3 regions of the Rhizobium beringeri genome follow, and region 1 is predicted to be linked to each of the others. Evidence: predicted binding sites of a transcription regulator. Region 1 holds the regulator's gene; each other region holds the start of a gene.
The links. Region 1 encodes PhoB, which activates phosphate uptake and scavenging genes when phosphate is short. Its sites were predicted from a motif close to TGTCATNNANCTGTCAT; they were not measured.

Region 1 (5,181 bases):
AAGGCGCCAGTGCGCCGCGATATCGGCATCAAGCGCCGCTACGCCGCCGAGCGCCGGTTCCAGGCCTATGGCATCGCCGCCATCACCTTCGGTCTCGTCTTCCTCTTCATCCTGTTGTGGACGGTGATCGGCAAAGGCTATACCGCCTTCCAGCAGACGGCGATCACCCTGCCGATCGAATTTTCCGAGAAGACGATCGACCCGAACAATAAGCGTGCGACCGACCCTTCGGTGCTGATCGCCGCCAACTACCCGGTTCTCCTGCGCGACGCGATCGTCAAGCAGCTGAACGTCAATGCCTCGAGCCGTCCCGATGTGCGCGATGCATCCGCCATGCTCTCCAAGGGTGCGCCGGTCCAGCTCCGCGACATGGTCGTCGCCGATCCGTCGCTCATCGGCAAGACGGTCAATGTCACGGTGCTCGCCGACGCCAATGTCGATAGCGCCAGCAAGGGCCAGATCGACCTGTCGGTCGATGAGAAGAACCGCAAGGTCAACGATAAGCAGGTTGCCTGGATGAACGAGCTTAAGGCGAGCGGCGCTCTCCACAAGCAGTTCAACACCGGCCTCTTCGTCAACGGCAATTCCAGCCGTCCGGAGGCCGCAGGCCTTGGCGTCGCCCTGATCGGCTCGCTCTATCTGATGCTGATCGTGCTCGTGCTCGCTCTGCCGATCGGTGTGGCCGCCTCGATCTATCTCGAGGAGTTCGCGCCGAAGAACAAGCTGACGGACCTGATCGAGGTCAATATCAACAACCTCGCCGCGGTTCCCTCCATCGTCTACGGTCTGCTCGGTCTTTCCGTCTTCATCAACTTCATCGGCCTGCCGCGCTCGGCCTCGCTGGTCGGCGGCCTGGTGCTGACGCTGATGACCCTGCCGACGATCATCATCGCCACGCGTGCGGCACTGCGCGCCGTGCCGCCGTCGATCCGCGCCGCAGCCCTCGGCCTCGGTGCGTCGAAGATGCAGATGGTGTTCCACCATGTTCTGCCGCTCGCCATGCCCGGCATCCTCACCGGCACGATCATCGGCCTGGCGCATGCGCTCGGCGAAACCGCGCCGCTGCTCTTGATCGGCATGGTCGCCTTCGTCGCCAACGCGCCGACGACACCGCTCGATCCCTCGACGGCTCTGCCCGTACAGGTCTATATGTGGGCCAACGAGGCCGAACGTGCCTTCGTTGAGCGTACTTCGGGTGCCATCATCGTCCTGCTCCTGTTCCTGATCGTCATGAACATGGGCGCCATCCTCTTGCGTCGTCGCTTCGAGCGCCGCTGGTAAACGGAGTTACACATCATGAACATGTTGACGGAAGCTGCAGTTGAAAAGGCGCTGGATCACAAGATGAGCAACGTCCCGTATAAGATGATCGGAAAGGATGTCTCGGTTTACTACGGCGAGAAGCGCGCGCTTTTCGATGTGAACCTGAACGTCCGCGAAAACACCGTAACCGCCCTGATCGGCCCGTCCGGCTGCGGCAAGTCGACCTTCCTGCGGAGCCTCAACCGCATGAACGACACGATCGACGGCTGCCGCGTCACCGGCAAGATCACCCTCGACACCGACGATATCTATGATCCCGATATCGACGTCGTCGAACTTCGCGCCCGCGTCGGCATGGTCTTCCAGAAGCCGAACCCGTTCCCGAAGACGATCTACGAAAACGTCTCCTACGGCCCGCGCATCCATGGCCTTGCCAAGTCGAAGGCCGATCTCGACCAGATCGTCGAGACCAGCCTGCAGCGCGCCGGCCTCTGGAACGAGGTCAAGGATCGCGTGCACGAGTCCGGCACCGGCCTGTCGGGCGGTCAGCAGCAGCGCCTCTGCATTGCGCGTGCCGTTGCCGTCAGCCCTGAAGTCATCCTGATGGACGAGCCCTGCTCGGCGCTCGACCCGATCGCTACCGCCAAGGTCGAGGAGCTGATCCACGAGCTGCGCGAGAACTACACGATCGTCATCGTCACCCACTCCATGCAGCAGGCCGCGCGCGTCTCGCAGCGCACCGCCATGTTCCACCTCGGCAACCTCGTCGAGGAGAACGACACCGACAAGATGTTCACCAATCCCGACGATCCGCGCACCCAGGATTACATCATGGGTCGCTTCGGCTGATTTTGGCGACATCAAGCCTTCCCGTTATTCGAGGATAAAGCCCCATGGCATCGACACATATTTTTTCTGCCTATGATGATGATTTGAAGTTCCTGTCCAGGCGGATTTCCGAAATGGGCGGCCTGGCCGAGCAGATGGTCAGTGAATCCGTACGCGCCCTCGTCAACGGCGATACCGCGCTGGCGCAGAAGGTCATTTCGGACGACGTGATCCTCGATCACGCCGAACGCGAAATCGGCGACAAGGCGATCGTCACCATCGCCCGCCGTCAGCCGATGGCTTCGGACCTGCGCGAAATCATGGGTTCGATCCGCATCGCCGCCGATCTCGAACGCGTTGGCGACCTCGGCAAGAACACCGCCAAGCGCGTCATCGCCGTCCAAAGCACCGGCGTTCCCCGCAAGCTCGCCCGCGGCCTCGAGCATCTGTCCGAGCTGGCGCTCGTCCAGCTCAAGGAAGTGCTCGATGTCTACACCAATCGTTCCGCCGACAAGGCGAATGCGATCCGCGAACGCGACAACGAGATCGACGCGATGTACACCTCGCTGTTTCGCGAGCTCCTGACTTACATGATGGAAGATCCGCGCAACATCACCAGCTGCACGCATCTTCTCTTCTGCGCCAAGAACATCGAGCGCATCGGCGACCACGCCACCAACATCGCCGAGACGATCTTTTACATGACGACAGGCGCGCAGCCGGAAGGCGACCGTCCGAAGGACGACAGCGCCAACACCGTCGGCGCGGTCACCGAATAACCGCCCACACCCGCCGCTTGCGTGCGCGCCCATCCGGGCGCGCAAGAGGTCGCAGCCAATTCTGATTTTGCGCAGGATGCAGTGCTTAAATCACTCCCGATTTAAGGATCATGCGCGAGGAGACCGACACGCATGATCCCGAGAGTTGCAGTTGTTGAAGACGAGGAAGCCCTCAGCGTGCTTCTTCGCTACAATCTCGAAGCGGAAGGCTTCGAGGTCGATACCATCCTTCGTGGCGACGAAGCCGAAATGCGGCTTCAGGAGCGCACGCCCGATCTTCTCATCCTCGATTGGATGTTGCCCGGCGTCTCCGGCATCGAGCTCTGCCGGCGCCTGCGCATGCGGCCGGAAACCGAGCGCCTGCCGATCATCATGCTGACGGCGCGCGGCGAAGAGAGCGAGCGTGTTCGCGGATTGTCGACGGGCGCCGACGATTATGTCGTCAAGCCCTTCTCGACCCCGGAACTCGTTGCCCGCGTCAAAGCGATGCTGCGGCGCGCCCGTCCCGAGGTGCTGTCCACGGTCCTGAAATGTGGTGACATCGAGCTCGACCGCGAGACCCATCGCGTCCATCGCAAAACCCGCGAAGTCCGCCTCGGCCCCACCGAATTCCGCCTGCTGGAATTCCTGATGTCGTCGCCGGGCCGGGTCTTCTCCCGCTCACAGCTTCTCGACGGCGTCTGGGGCCACGACATCTATGTCGACGAGCGCACCGTCGACGTCCATGTCGGCCGCCTGCGTAAGGCGCTAAATTTTTCCAACATGCAGGACGTCATCCGCACCGTCCGCGGCGCCGGTTATTCGATGGAAGCCTGAGGGCTGCCGCTCGGCCGACGGCTCTTTCGTCATGCTCGGGACAAGTCCACTGCCATTCCGTTCACTCTAGTGGCGGCCCCTCACCCTAACCCTCTCCCCGTAAAAACGGGGAGAGGGGCCGTGCCCTATGAGAGGTGAGTGGGAATGGAGAGGTCGCGGCATATCCCCTTCGCCCCGGTTAAGGGGGCCGAAGGACGGGTCGAGACCCGTGGCTCGACCCCGGTGGTAGCGGCAGCCGGATGAGGGGCAGCCACCGGTACGAACCAAAATCGCATAAAAAAACGGGCCGCTCGGCCCGTTTTCTGCATTCTAACGATGGTCACGCCGCTCAGCTGGCCCGCGCTGCTGCCCGGCGGCGTTCGTTGACCGGCTGGTAGGCGAGCTTCTGGTGGTAGCTGCAATAGGGCGAATTGTCGGGGGATTCGCAGCCGCAGAAATGGAAGTCGTCCTTCAGGGGATCGCCGACCGGCCACTTGCAGGTGCGTTCGGTCAGTTCCGTCAGGCCGAGGCGTCGGGAAATCGGCACGACCACGTTGCCTCTCGGCACGTATTCCATTTCCTCGATCGTTTCGATCTCGATCTCTTCCTTCAGCATGGTCGCGCCCTGCTGGCGGGTAACGGTGCGAGTGGCGACCCGTGAGGTGTAGTTCGGCGCGCGCGGCGCCGATGTATTGCGCTTCGGCGTTCGTGCCGCGGTGTTGGTGCCGCCGGCCTTGGCGCGGCCCGGCAGGCTCAGCCGGTGCACTTTACCGATGACCGCGTTTCTGCTGACTCCGCCAAGCTGCGCAGCGATCTGGCTGGCGCTCAGTCCTTCGGCCCAAAGTTTCTTGAGTTTCTCGACCCGCTCGTCTGTCCAGTTCATGCCCTGTCTCCACCTTTTGCGTTGGTGATGGCAGAATCCCTCACCGTTGTCCCGGGAGCTCCGAAACAAGAAACGCTTGATCAATTTTGGTGACTAGTTCCGCCGCATGCAGTCTAGTAATTGATCTTTAACCTAGTGTGAGGCTGACTCCGTGACAAGAGTCGCATGAATCCGGATGAATCGATTTCGTAGTTTTCCCCAACTTGCTGCCCCTGCGTGGCATTTCTGCAATAATGCCTGTTGAAGACTGAAATTGCCGCTGTACACCCTTGCTGCATACGCTAAGGGCGCAGTTTTGTTGACATTGCAGCGCGAAAAGGAAATAGTGCCCCTCGCCGCCGCAAGGCGGCATTTTTGATTTTTCGGGCCTGGTTTCCTTAGCCGGAGTCATTGCCCGGCAACTTTGATGGAGATCGCGCCATGGCTGAAGCCGCGCCGCTTTATGACACCTATTCTCGTGCCCCGCTGCGGTTCGAGCGAGGCGAGGGCGTGTGGCTGATCACCGAAAGCGGCGAGCGATATCTCGATTTCGGCGCCGGCGTTGCCGTCACCTCCGTCGGCCATAGCAATCCGCATGTTGTGGGCGCGCTGAAGGAACAGGCCGATAAGGTCTGGCACCTGTCGAACATCTAT
Region 2 (5,181 bases), 3.1 Mb from region 1:
CGTGCAGAGCCAGGCCATGGCGATGATCGAGAAGATGCCGAGCGTTTCCTCCAGCAGCCGGTAGATGCCGAGTTCCATCAAAAGCAGGGCGATCGCGACGTTGAAGACCAGCCAGATGACACGGCCGGGATGGCTATGGGTCAGCCGCGAGAAGAAGTTCGACCAGGCGAGCGAGCCGGCATAGGCGTTCATCACGTTGATCTTCAGCTGCGAGACGACGACGAAAGCGGCCATCAATAGCAGCGCGGCATTGTGCCAGGGGACCATGTAGCCGAAGGCTGTCAGATACATCTGCGCCGGGTCGGCGGCGCGATCGAGGGGGACGCCTGAGGTGAAGGTCAGCACGACCAGGAATGAACCGGCAAGCAGCTTCGGCGCGCCGATGATGACCCAGCCGGGCCCGGCGAGAAAGATGGCCAGGCGATGGCGCCACTTGCGCTGCGGGTCCGGCGGCAGGAAGCGCAGGAAATCGGCCTGTTCGCCGATCTGCGACATCAGCGCCAGGATGACGGCAGAAGCAGCGCCGAACTCCACCAGATCGAATTCGGCGATGGTGCCGGGCGGGCCGGAGGCATGGCGAATGCCGGCAAAGGCGCGCCAGAGATCGAACTTTTCCCAGTCCAGCAAGGCGATGAAGATGAAGGGCAGGATATTCAGCACGATCCAGAAGGGCTGGGTCATCAGCTGGAACTTGCTGATCAGCCGCACGCCGTGCGTTACCAGCGGGATCACCATGACGGCGCTGATGATGTAGCCGATCCAGAGTGGGATGCCGAGGGTGAGCTCCAGCGCCCCGGACATGATCGAAGCCTCGATCGCAAACAGCATGAAGGTGAAGCTTGCATAGATCAGCGAGGTGATGGTTGAGCCGATGTAGCCGAAGCCCGCGCCGCGCGTCAGAAGATCGATGTCGACGCCGTGGCGGATGGCGTAGCGGCTGATCGGCAGGCCGATCGCCAGCATGGCGATCGAGGCGACGATGATGGCGTAAAAGGCGTTGGTGGTGCCGTAGGAGAGGGTGATCGCGCCGCCGATCGCCTCCAGCGCCAGGAAGGAGATCGCGCCGATCGCCGTCTGCGAGATGCGCTGCGAGGAGAAATGCCGGGCGCTCTTTGCGGTGAAGCGCAGCGCATAGTCTTCCAGCGTCTGGTTGGCGACCCAGCGATTGTATTCGCGTCTCACCGGAATGATGCGTTGGCGCGCTGTCATGCCCTCTTTCCGGCAATCTGGTTGGGCTCATCGTCTTCCAGCCAGTTTTGGCGGGATGGATGGGAAAGGCAAGAGGCGGACGCCAACTGGTTCACAGAATGGCAATATTTTTGCAATTGATCTGTCACATAAGAACTCTAACTCTCCCGGCGTTCGTTCAACCATTTCGGGTATCACCATGTCTGCTTTAAGCCTTTGCCGCCTGAGCACTGCCCTCGTTTGCCTGCTTTCTATCGTGCCATCGCTTGCCAGCGCCGAGCAGGCCACGGCGGCGAAAGCTCCCTATGCGCAGGCCGGAAACACCAACAAGCGCGGTGACGCCTGCTTCTCGACGGTCGACACCAACGCTGCGGTTCACCTTCTCTCCGGCTTCCTCGAAATCTGGACACCGCGCACGCCTTTCGTCGATGCGGGTGTCGAAGCCCCGGCCAAGGACAATTGCCCGGCTGTCGCCAAGACGGATTGGGACGGCATTCCCGCCAGCAAGACCGACGGCCACATCGTCAACCAGGCCGTCCATGACGCCAACATTGCCTATGTCGTCAATGCGACGCGGGCGCGGACGGCCGATCAGGCGGTGGCTGCCTATCTCGACGATCGGCGCGGCAAGAATGCCAGCATCGTCGACGGCCTTGGTCCGCTGACGGATGCCTGGAAGGCCGGTTCGAAGCAGACCACCACGATCACCGAGGTGGCGACCGACGCGACAACGGTCAAATATGACGACAAGGGCAACAATCGCGGCGCCGGCAGCAAGCCGGACGCGGAAAACAAGACCGATGCCAATCCCGACATGGGCCTTGCAATCGACTTCATCAACGCCGCAAGCGGTGACGGCTCGACGGAGCCGGCAAAACGTTATTTCAAATATGGCCGTCCCTACCGCTGGAGCCAGAATGTGTCGGTCGTCCCGACGCTGGAGCCCGCCAAGAGCGGCAAGCCGGTCGAGGACGGCGGTTTCCCGAGCGGGCATACGGCGGAAGCCTGGCGGGATGCGCTTTCCATGGCCTATCTCGTGCCGCAGCGCTTTCAGGAAATGATCACGCGCGCCAGCGAGCTGGGTGAAGACCGCATCCTCGCCGGCATGCATTCTCCTCTCGACGTGATGGGCGGCCGGATGCTCGGCACCGCCACGGTCGTCTACAATCTGAACAAGGCCGACAATGCGGCGCTGAAGAGGGATGCTTACAGCCAGGCGCAGTCATGGCTCGTCGCCAAGTCAGGCGTTGCGGATGCGGGCGCGCTCGAGGTCGCGGCCCATGCAGCACCGCTGGCTACAGATCGTTTCGCCGATCATGACGCCAATCGCGCTTACGTGCTGCAGCGCCTGAGCTACGGCCTGCCGACGATCCATGCGACCGATCAGCCGGCTCGCGTGCCGCAGGGTGCCGAAGCACTTCTCGAAACACGCCTGCCCTATCTGGACGGCGAGCAGCGCCGCGACGTGCTGAAGTCGACCGAGATCGCCTCCGGCTACCCGCTCCTCGACGATGCGGAAGGTTACGGCCGTCTCAACCTGTTTGCCGCCGCCGATGGTTACGCTGCGTTCGAACAGGACGTGACCGTGACGATGGACGCGGCAAAGGGCGGGTTCAATTCGATCGACTCCTGGCGGAACGACATCACCGGCAAGGGAGGGCTGGTGAAGCGCGGCAACGGCATCCTCGGGCTGTCGGGCGCCAACAGCTATGCCGGCGGCACCGTGCTTGAAGAGGGCGCGCTGGTGGCCGTGTCGCCGTCGGCCTTCGGTCGTGGCGGGTTGATGGTCAATGGCGGCTCGCTCGTTCTGGCGGCCGACAAGCCTTTGACCGTGAGCGGTGACTATCAGCAGGTCGCCAATGCCACGACGAAGCCGGCGCTCGGCGAAAACGGCGCTGGCACGCTGGTTGTCGAAGGCAAGGCAGTGCTGGCCGGCGACCTCGAAGTGACACTTGCCGATGGCTATGCCCCAACGCCCGGAACGAAGATCGAAATCCTGAAGGCGAGTGCAGTGACTGGCACCTTCGGCAAGTTCACGGTTTCCGGCCACAAGGCGAGCCTCTCCTACGGCCCGACATCAGTCACTTTGACGATCGACGGATAAATTCCGGTATCGAGACAGGGCATCTCCGGCCACGGGGATGCCCTTCCTTCCCTGGTCTGCCTGTTTGACCCCCGCGCCTACGTCATTTTGCGTATGTGTTTTTGCGTTGCAGCGCCCGATAGTCCCTTAAGCAACAGTTAATCTCCGTTTCCGGCCTGTTGCGGAACAAGAAGAGGGGCTCAACCAGATGAATCTCAGAACTACTATTACTGGCGCTGCACTCGGCGCCGTCATGGCGGCCTCGGCTGCCTTCAGCGGTGCTGTTGCCGCCGACGACACGATCAAGGTCGGCATTCTGCACTCGCTTTCCGGCACCATGGCCATCTCCGAGACCACGCTCAAGGACGCCATGCTGATGCTCATCGACGAGCAGAACAAGAAGGGCGGCCTTCTCGGCAAGAAGCTTGAGGCCGTCGTCGTCGACCCGGCTTCCGACTGGCCGCTGTTTGCCGAAAAGGCACGTGAGTTGATCCAGAAGGACAAGGTTGCCGCCGTCTTCGGTTGCTGGACGTCCTCGTCGCGCAAGTCCGTTCTGCCGGTTTTCGAAGAGACCAACTCGATCCTCTTCTACCCGGTCCAGTATGAAGGCGAAGAGTCCTCGCGCAACATCTTCTACACCGGTGCTGCTCCGAACCAGCAGGCCATTCCTGCTGTCGACTACCTGATGGAAAAAGAAGGCGTCAAGCGCTTCGTTCTCGAAGGTACGGACTACGTTTATCCGCGCACGACCAACAAGATTCTCGAGGCATATCTGATTTCGAAGGGTATTCCGAAAGAAGACATCCTGACCAACTACACGCCGTTCGGCTTCTCCGACTGGCAGACCGAAGTTTCCAAGATCAAGGAATTCGGTTCGGCCGGCAAGAAGACCGCCGTCGTCTCGACGATCAACGGCGATGCCAACGTTCCCTTCTACAAGGAACTCGGTAACAAGGGCATCAAGGCAACCGACATCCCCGTCGTCGCCTTCTCGGTCGGCGAAGAAGAGCTTGCCGGTCTCGACACCAAGCCGCTCGTCGGCCATCTCGCTGCCTGGAACTACTTCGAGTCGGTCGAAAGCCCTGCCAACAAGAAGTTCATCAAGGACTGGCACGCGTTCACCAAGAACGACAAGCGCGTGACGAACGACCCGATGGAAGCCGCCTATATCGGCTTCAACGCATGGGTTAAGGCCGTCCAGGCTGCCGGCACGACCGACACCGACAAGGTTCTCGATACTATCATCGGCGTCAGCGTTCCGAACCTCTCCGGCGGTTATGCCACCGTCATGCCGAACCACCACATCACCAAACCGGTGTTGATCGGTGAAATCCAGGCCGACGGCCAGTTCGAAATCGTCCAGCAGACACCTGCCGTCGTCGGCGACGAATGGTCAGACTTCCTGCCTGATTCCAAGGACCTGATCTCCGATTGGCGCAAGCCGATGTCCTGCGGCAACTTCAACGTTGCTACGGGCAAGTGCGGTGGCAAGGGCTCCTGAGTACGACCCCGATCCGATGATTGCCTGAAGGATTCCGTCCGGGTTTGATCCCGGGCGGAAGCTCCGTCCCAGCGATTGCGCCGCGAGGCCAACACTATCAAGGGCGAGAAAGCCGATGTATCGCGCCATAAAGATTTTCCTCATCACGGTTTGCCTGACATTTTCGGGCCTGACATTTTCGGGCGTGATAATCTCGAGCGAAGTCCAGGCCCAGGACGATATCCACGTGCTTATCGACGCGCTCGGCGTCGGTGACTTCCCGGAACGAGAAGCGGCCATCAAGGCGCTGGTCGCTTCCAAGGACCAGCATGTCAGCCAGATCCTACAACAGTTGAGCGACGGCCGTCTCTACGTCAATTCCGATGGCGGCCCGGTTCTCCTTCAGGGCGGTACCGATGACGAACCGACC
Region 3 (5,181 bases), 1.0 Mb from region 1:
GTCGCAGATCGGCCGCGTGCTGACCGGCGATGCCGTGGCGCTGCGCCATCGCGGCCCGGTGACGGCAATGCTGATCCAGAACACCAATCCCGCAAACATCGCCCCCGAGCAGCGTCTCGTCAGACGCGGCTTCGCCCGCAATGACCTTTTTGTCGCCGTCCACGAGCAGTTCATGACGGAAACGGCCGATATTGCCGATATCGTCATTCCCGCGACGATGTTCGTCGAGCACGACGACATCTACCGGGCTGGCGGCCAGAACCATATCCTGTTGGGGCCGAAGCTGGTCGAGCCGCCGCCGAGCGTGCGCACCAATCTCTTCGTCATCGAGGAACTGGCAAAACGCCTCGGTGTCGCCGATCGCCCCGGCTTCGGCTTCACCGCCCGCGAAATGGTCGACCGCATCCTCGAAACGAGTGGCCTGCCGGATTACGACCATTTCCTCGAACACAAATGGTTCGATCGCCAGCCCGCGTTCGAGGAGGCGCATTATCTGAACGGCTTTGCCCATCCGGATGGCAAGTTCCATTTCCGCCCGGACTGGATCAATCAGCCGGCGCCGAACAAGCCGCCGGTTTCTATCGGCGCGCTCGGACCGCATGCCGTGCTTCCTGCCTTCCCCGATCAGGTCGATGTCATCGAAGCCGCCGATCCCGAGCATCCCTTCCGGCTCGCCACGTCGCCGGCGCGCAACTTCCTGAATTCGAGCTTCTCCGAGACCAAAACCTCTCGCCAGAAGGAAGGCCGCCCCGAGGTGATGATCAATCCGGCCGACGCCGAAGCCAACGGCATCGCCCATGGCGATCTTGTCCGCATCGGCAATAGCCGCGGCGATCTGCGCATCCACGCCCGCGTCACCACCGAAGTGAAATCCGGCGTGCTGATCGCCGAAGGCCTCTGGCCGAACAAGGCGCATGTCGACGGCGAGGGCATCAACGTCTTGACCGGCGCCGACCCTGTCGCGCCCTATGGTGGGGCGGCCGTGCACGACAACAAGGTCTGGCTTCGCAGGGACGCAGCATGATGCAGCCGAAATCACGGGTGAAGATCGTCAGCGAGGAAACACTGTCGAATGGCTGGACGCGGCTGAGCAGCTACCTGCTCGACTATATCGACCGCAAGGGCGCAACCCAACGGCTGAAGCGGGAGATCTATCACCGCACGCCCGCCGCCTGCATCCTGCTTTATGATCCCAAGCGCGATCTCGTCGTTCTCGTCCGCCAGTTCCGCCTTGCCGTCCATCTCAACGGCGATCCCGCCTGGATGATCGAGGTACCGGCCGGCCTTCTCGACGATGACCATCCCGAAGCGGCGATCCGTCGCGAGGCGATGGAGGAGACCGGCTATCGCCTGCGCGATGCGCGCCTCCTGTTCAAATCCTATACCTCACCGGGTGCCATCACCGAAGTCGTCCACTTCTTCGCAGCCCTCATCGACACCGCCGACCGCGTGGCGGAAGGCGGCGGCCTGGACGAGGAACACGAGGATATCGAGGTCCTCGAAATCCCGCTCGACGAGGCTGCGGCGATGGTCGAAACCGGCGGGATCTTCGACGCCAAGACGATCATGCTTCTGCAATGGGCGCTGTTGAACAAGGGCAAACTTCGATAGTGGGTAAGGTGTTCGAGACCTGATTCGTCAAGTTGCCTCGGGCGGATCGAGATGATCCGCGACCGTCTTAGTTTTCTCCGCGAACTCGCATCATCTGCCGAAAGGCGCGCCGCTTGAGTGCAGGCATCGCGTTGATGATGCGCATCACGCCGCGCATGACAGCGAGCTGAAGTCTGCCGACAACCGGCCGATGGGCCAGATCGCCGGCATCCATCTGCTTTTTCGATTCTTGGACTGCTTCGGTACTGTAGCGAAGCATCTCGACTTCGTAGGCATGTATGGCTTCGACGAGCGGCTTTCGTCCCTGGTCCGCTTCGACCAGCATGCGTCCAAGCAGAGCGGCATCGCGAAGCGCTGTATTGGCGCCCGCGCCTCGTCCGGGTGTCATCGTATGGACGGCGTCACCGAGCAGAGTGACATTCGAACTCGCCCAAGGCGTCAGCGGGACCGAGGTCCTTACCTTGATATCGCGGATCGTCGACGGTTCCGTCATGCGGATGAGAGCACGCAAATGCGGATGCCAGTCCCGAGCGAGCTCCAGGCCCAGCTCTCTCAATTGTTCGCCGCTCAGGCCGGCCGGATCCCGCGGGCAATTCTGCCGAGCGCCCCATATGCCCCAGCCGATGCTGTCCTCGTCGAATGCCTCGACGAAATCCGGCCAACGATCAGCGACACCAGGGTCACTTCGGCTGTCGGCGAACTCGAGCGAGTGAATGATTGCGCCGAAGCCCATCGGTGCCATAATCAGCGACATGCCTTTGAACATTTTGTCCGACAGCAGAGCTTTCGTCTCGACTGTCATAGGAATTTTGCCCCCGAGCGATACGATTCCCGTGTCTTCCAGTCGCGCTTCCGGCAAGCGTTGCCTGCGTACTGCGGAGCTGGTGCCGTCAGCGCCCACCAGCACATCTCCCGTCGCGAGGCTTCCATCCTGAAAGCTGGCGGTGACCGACCCGTCGGCGTTATTTGAGTAACCTTGAAGCGCCTTCCCGAAGAAGACGTCATCTTCAAGTCCCCTGAGCAGAACCCGCCTCAGCGTCTTTCGAATAACATTCCTTTCATCGTCGAGAGCGTTCGGGCCTGCATCATCGACATCGAAGCTCAGCACCTCGCCCAGCTGTTCAGTGAGCATGTTGAAATAGCGCGGCGACCTGGCGCAGGTGGCGACATAGAGATCGTAGAGTTCGCCGGGGATACAGGCTTTCAGCGCTCGGCTTCCAGCCGGGCTGATGCCGACGCGATAACCACCGCTGTCGGTGTTCGGCGCAAGGTCGCGCTCATAGACCGCCATGCAAACCCCAGCCTGCTTAAGCAGATGTGCGAGTGCTAGACCGCCAGTCCCGGCGCCGATAATCAAAACCTTCATGGTGCTAATCCTGGTCGAGTTTGGGGTCGATGGAGAACTTGGCGGCGATCTGCCTCAGCCACTCCTCTGTCCAGGTGATGCGCTGGGCGCTTAGGTCCCCGACAATGCTGTTGACCCAGGACAATTCGGCTGCGTGAAGCACTCGGAGATATTCCATCTCGAGAAGGAAGAGCCTTGGAACGGCCTGCGCTTCCTGCAGGACTTCGTCGATCCGGCGAAGTTCTGACTCGATGGCTTTTGCTCTGAGCTCAAGCTGGCTCGCCACATCGCTCGGCGTAAGCAGAGGAAGAAATGACATCGCTGCGGGGAATTCCGGATATTCCTGCGTTAAGGTCGACAATATCGCCCGCATCCATTCCAGCGCGATTTCGCGGCCCTTCGCGGTTATCTCGTACACGGTCCGCTCGGGACGCTTGTCATCCCGGACTGTTTTCTGCGGGGTGATCAAACCCTCGCGTTCGAGCCGCTGGATTGTTTGATAAAGGCTCGCCCTCTGCGTGACATTGATCACCTCGTCTTTGCCGCGCTCCTTGATGAGTCGCTGCATTCGGTACGGATGCAGCGGTTCTTCCATGAGCATTGCAAGGACGGCGAGCGCGATTGGAGAGCGTTTGATCATTTTCATAGTCATAGTATTACTAGTTAGTTTATGACTAGTCAATGCGGTGACCAAGCGTTGGCTCCTGGACAGGCGCCGGCTGGATCTATGGCCGTGAATCCGAGGGGCGAGCGCATCCAACCATTTCCAAAGCGCAAGTTTCCGCTTTAAGATGATACGGCGCGAAATTTCATACGACTGTCACGAAGCGGTTCTATCCGCTGCGGTTTGTCAATCATCGGATCCGGTCAGGAGAAAGCCTATGTGGCTCAGCAATTTCACCCTCGTTCTCCCAAACGAGGTGGTGAGTGAAGGTTCCGTGCGTGTTGAGGATGGCGCCATCGCCGAGATCAGGCCGGAGCCGGTGGCCGGTGCTGCCATTGATGGCGGCGGGCGGCTGCTGATGCCCGGATTCGTCGACCTGCACGGCGACATGATCGAGCGCGAGATCGCCCCACGGCCGAACGCGACGATGCCGATCGATTTTGGCATCCACGAACTCGACAAGAAACTTGCCGCCGCCGGTGTCACGACGGCGTTTGCCGCCGTCTCCTTTGCGACCGAGAGCGTCTACGGGCATGTCCGCTCGCTGGAGACGACATCAGCGGTGATCGAGGGCATCAACCGCCTGCGTGACGATCTGCTAATCGACCACCGCGTCCACGCCCGTTACGAAATCACCAATGTCGGGGCAGCTCCCGCGCTCGAGCGCCTGCTGGATGCCGATCAGATCGACATGGTCTCCCTGACCGACCACACGCCGGGCCAGGGCCAATACAACAACCTGCAAAGCTACATCCTCAGCATTTCCGAGCGGCGCGCCATCTCCGAGGAAATGGCGGCGGAGATCGTCGCCAAGCGCATCGCCATGCGCAACAATCCTGACATCGGGGCCAAGCTGAAGGAGATCGTCGCGCTGTCGCTGAAGCACAAGCTGTCGCTTGCCTCACATGACGATGACAGCGTCGAAAAAGTCGCCGAGATGCACGATCTTGGCGTCACCATCAGCGAGTTTCCGGTCACCGCACCTGCGGCCGAGGAGGCGCGCCGCCGCGGTCTCTGGACGCTGATGGGGGCGCCGAACGCGCTGCGCGGCCAGTCGATGTCGGGCAATCTCAGTGCGTTGGATGCCGCAAGGGCCGGCCTGCTGAGCGTCATCGCCGCCGACTATCATCCGGCTGCCTTCGTGCCTGGCATTTTCAAGCTTGCCGACATGGTGGAAGGCGGCCTGCCGGCAGCCGTTGCCATGGCGACCGGCAATGCGGCCCGTTCCGCCGGCTTGTCGGATCGCGGCGAGATCGCCATCGGCCAGCGTGCAGATCTTGTCGTGGTCGAGCCGGGCGATATCAATCGCATCCGCGCCACGTTCCGCGCCGGTCGCTTCGTCTACAGCGACGGCACCCTGCATCCGTTAAGGGCTTTGGCAGCTTAATGCACGTCGCCCAAAAGTGCGCAGCGGTTTTGGGATAACGACACGCATAAATCAAAGACCTAAAGCGCGCCGCATGCTTCCATCCGATGCGCTTTAGGCGCGGTCGCCGATGAGCGAAATCAGCTGAGCTTTGGGTGCTGCGGTCGATGCCTCAGCGCCGACGGCTTTGCCGCC

Region 2: the regulator PhoB is predicted to act here: its motif matches at 1,321-1,337, upstream of ELH03_RS16570 (acid phosphatase).
Region 3: the regulator PhoB is predicted to act here: its motif matches at 3,764-3,780, upstream of ELH03_RS06300 (alpha-D-ribose 1-methylphosphonate 5-triphosphate diphosphatase).

The regions. Positions count from the first base shown of each region.
Region 1 covers NZ_SILG01000001.1:179,034-184,214, forward strand. The annotation lists gene pstA (phosphate ABC transporter permease PstA) at 1-1,281, shown strand, start outside; gene pstB (phosphate ABC transporter ATP-binding protein PstB) at 1,297-2,112, shown strand; gene phoU (phosphate signaling complex protein PhoU) at 2,157-2,870, shown strand; gene phoB (phosphate regulon transcriptional regulator PhoB) at 3,003-3,686, shown strand; gene ELH03_RS01000 (GcrA family cell cycle regulator) at 4,015-4,548, opposite strand; gene ELH03_RS01005 (aspartate aminotransferase family protein) at 4,969-5,181, shown strand, end outside.
Region 2 covers NZ_SILG01000001.1:3,283,668-3,288,848, reverse strand. The annotation lists gene ELH03_RS16575 (hybrid sensor histidine kinase/response regulator) at 1-1,209, opposite strand, end outside; gene ELH03_RS16570 (acid phosphatase) at 1,388-3,292, shown strand; gene urtA (urea ABC transporter substrate-binding protein) at 3,480-4,772, shown strand; gene urtB (urea ABC transporter permease subunit UrtB) at 4,888-5,181, shown strand, end outside.
Region 3 covers NZ_SILG01000001.1:1,213,338-1,218,518, forward strand. The annotation lists gene ELH03_RS06280 (molybdopterin-containing oxidoreductase family protein) at 1-1,024, shown strand, start outside; gene ELH03_RS06285 (NUDIX domain-containing protein) at 1,021-1,611, shown strand; gene ELH03_RS06290 (FAD-dependent oxidoreductase) at 1,679-2,977, opposite strand; gene ELH03_RS06295 (PadR family transcriptional regulator) at 2,982-3,602, opposite strand; gene ELH03_RS06300 (alpha-D-ribose 1-methylphosphonate 5-triphosphate diphosphatase) at 3,838-5,007, shown strand; gene purN (phosphoribosylglycinamide formyltransferase) at 5,101-5,181, opposite strand, start outside.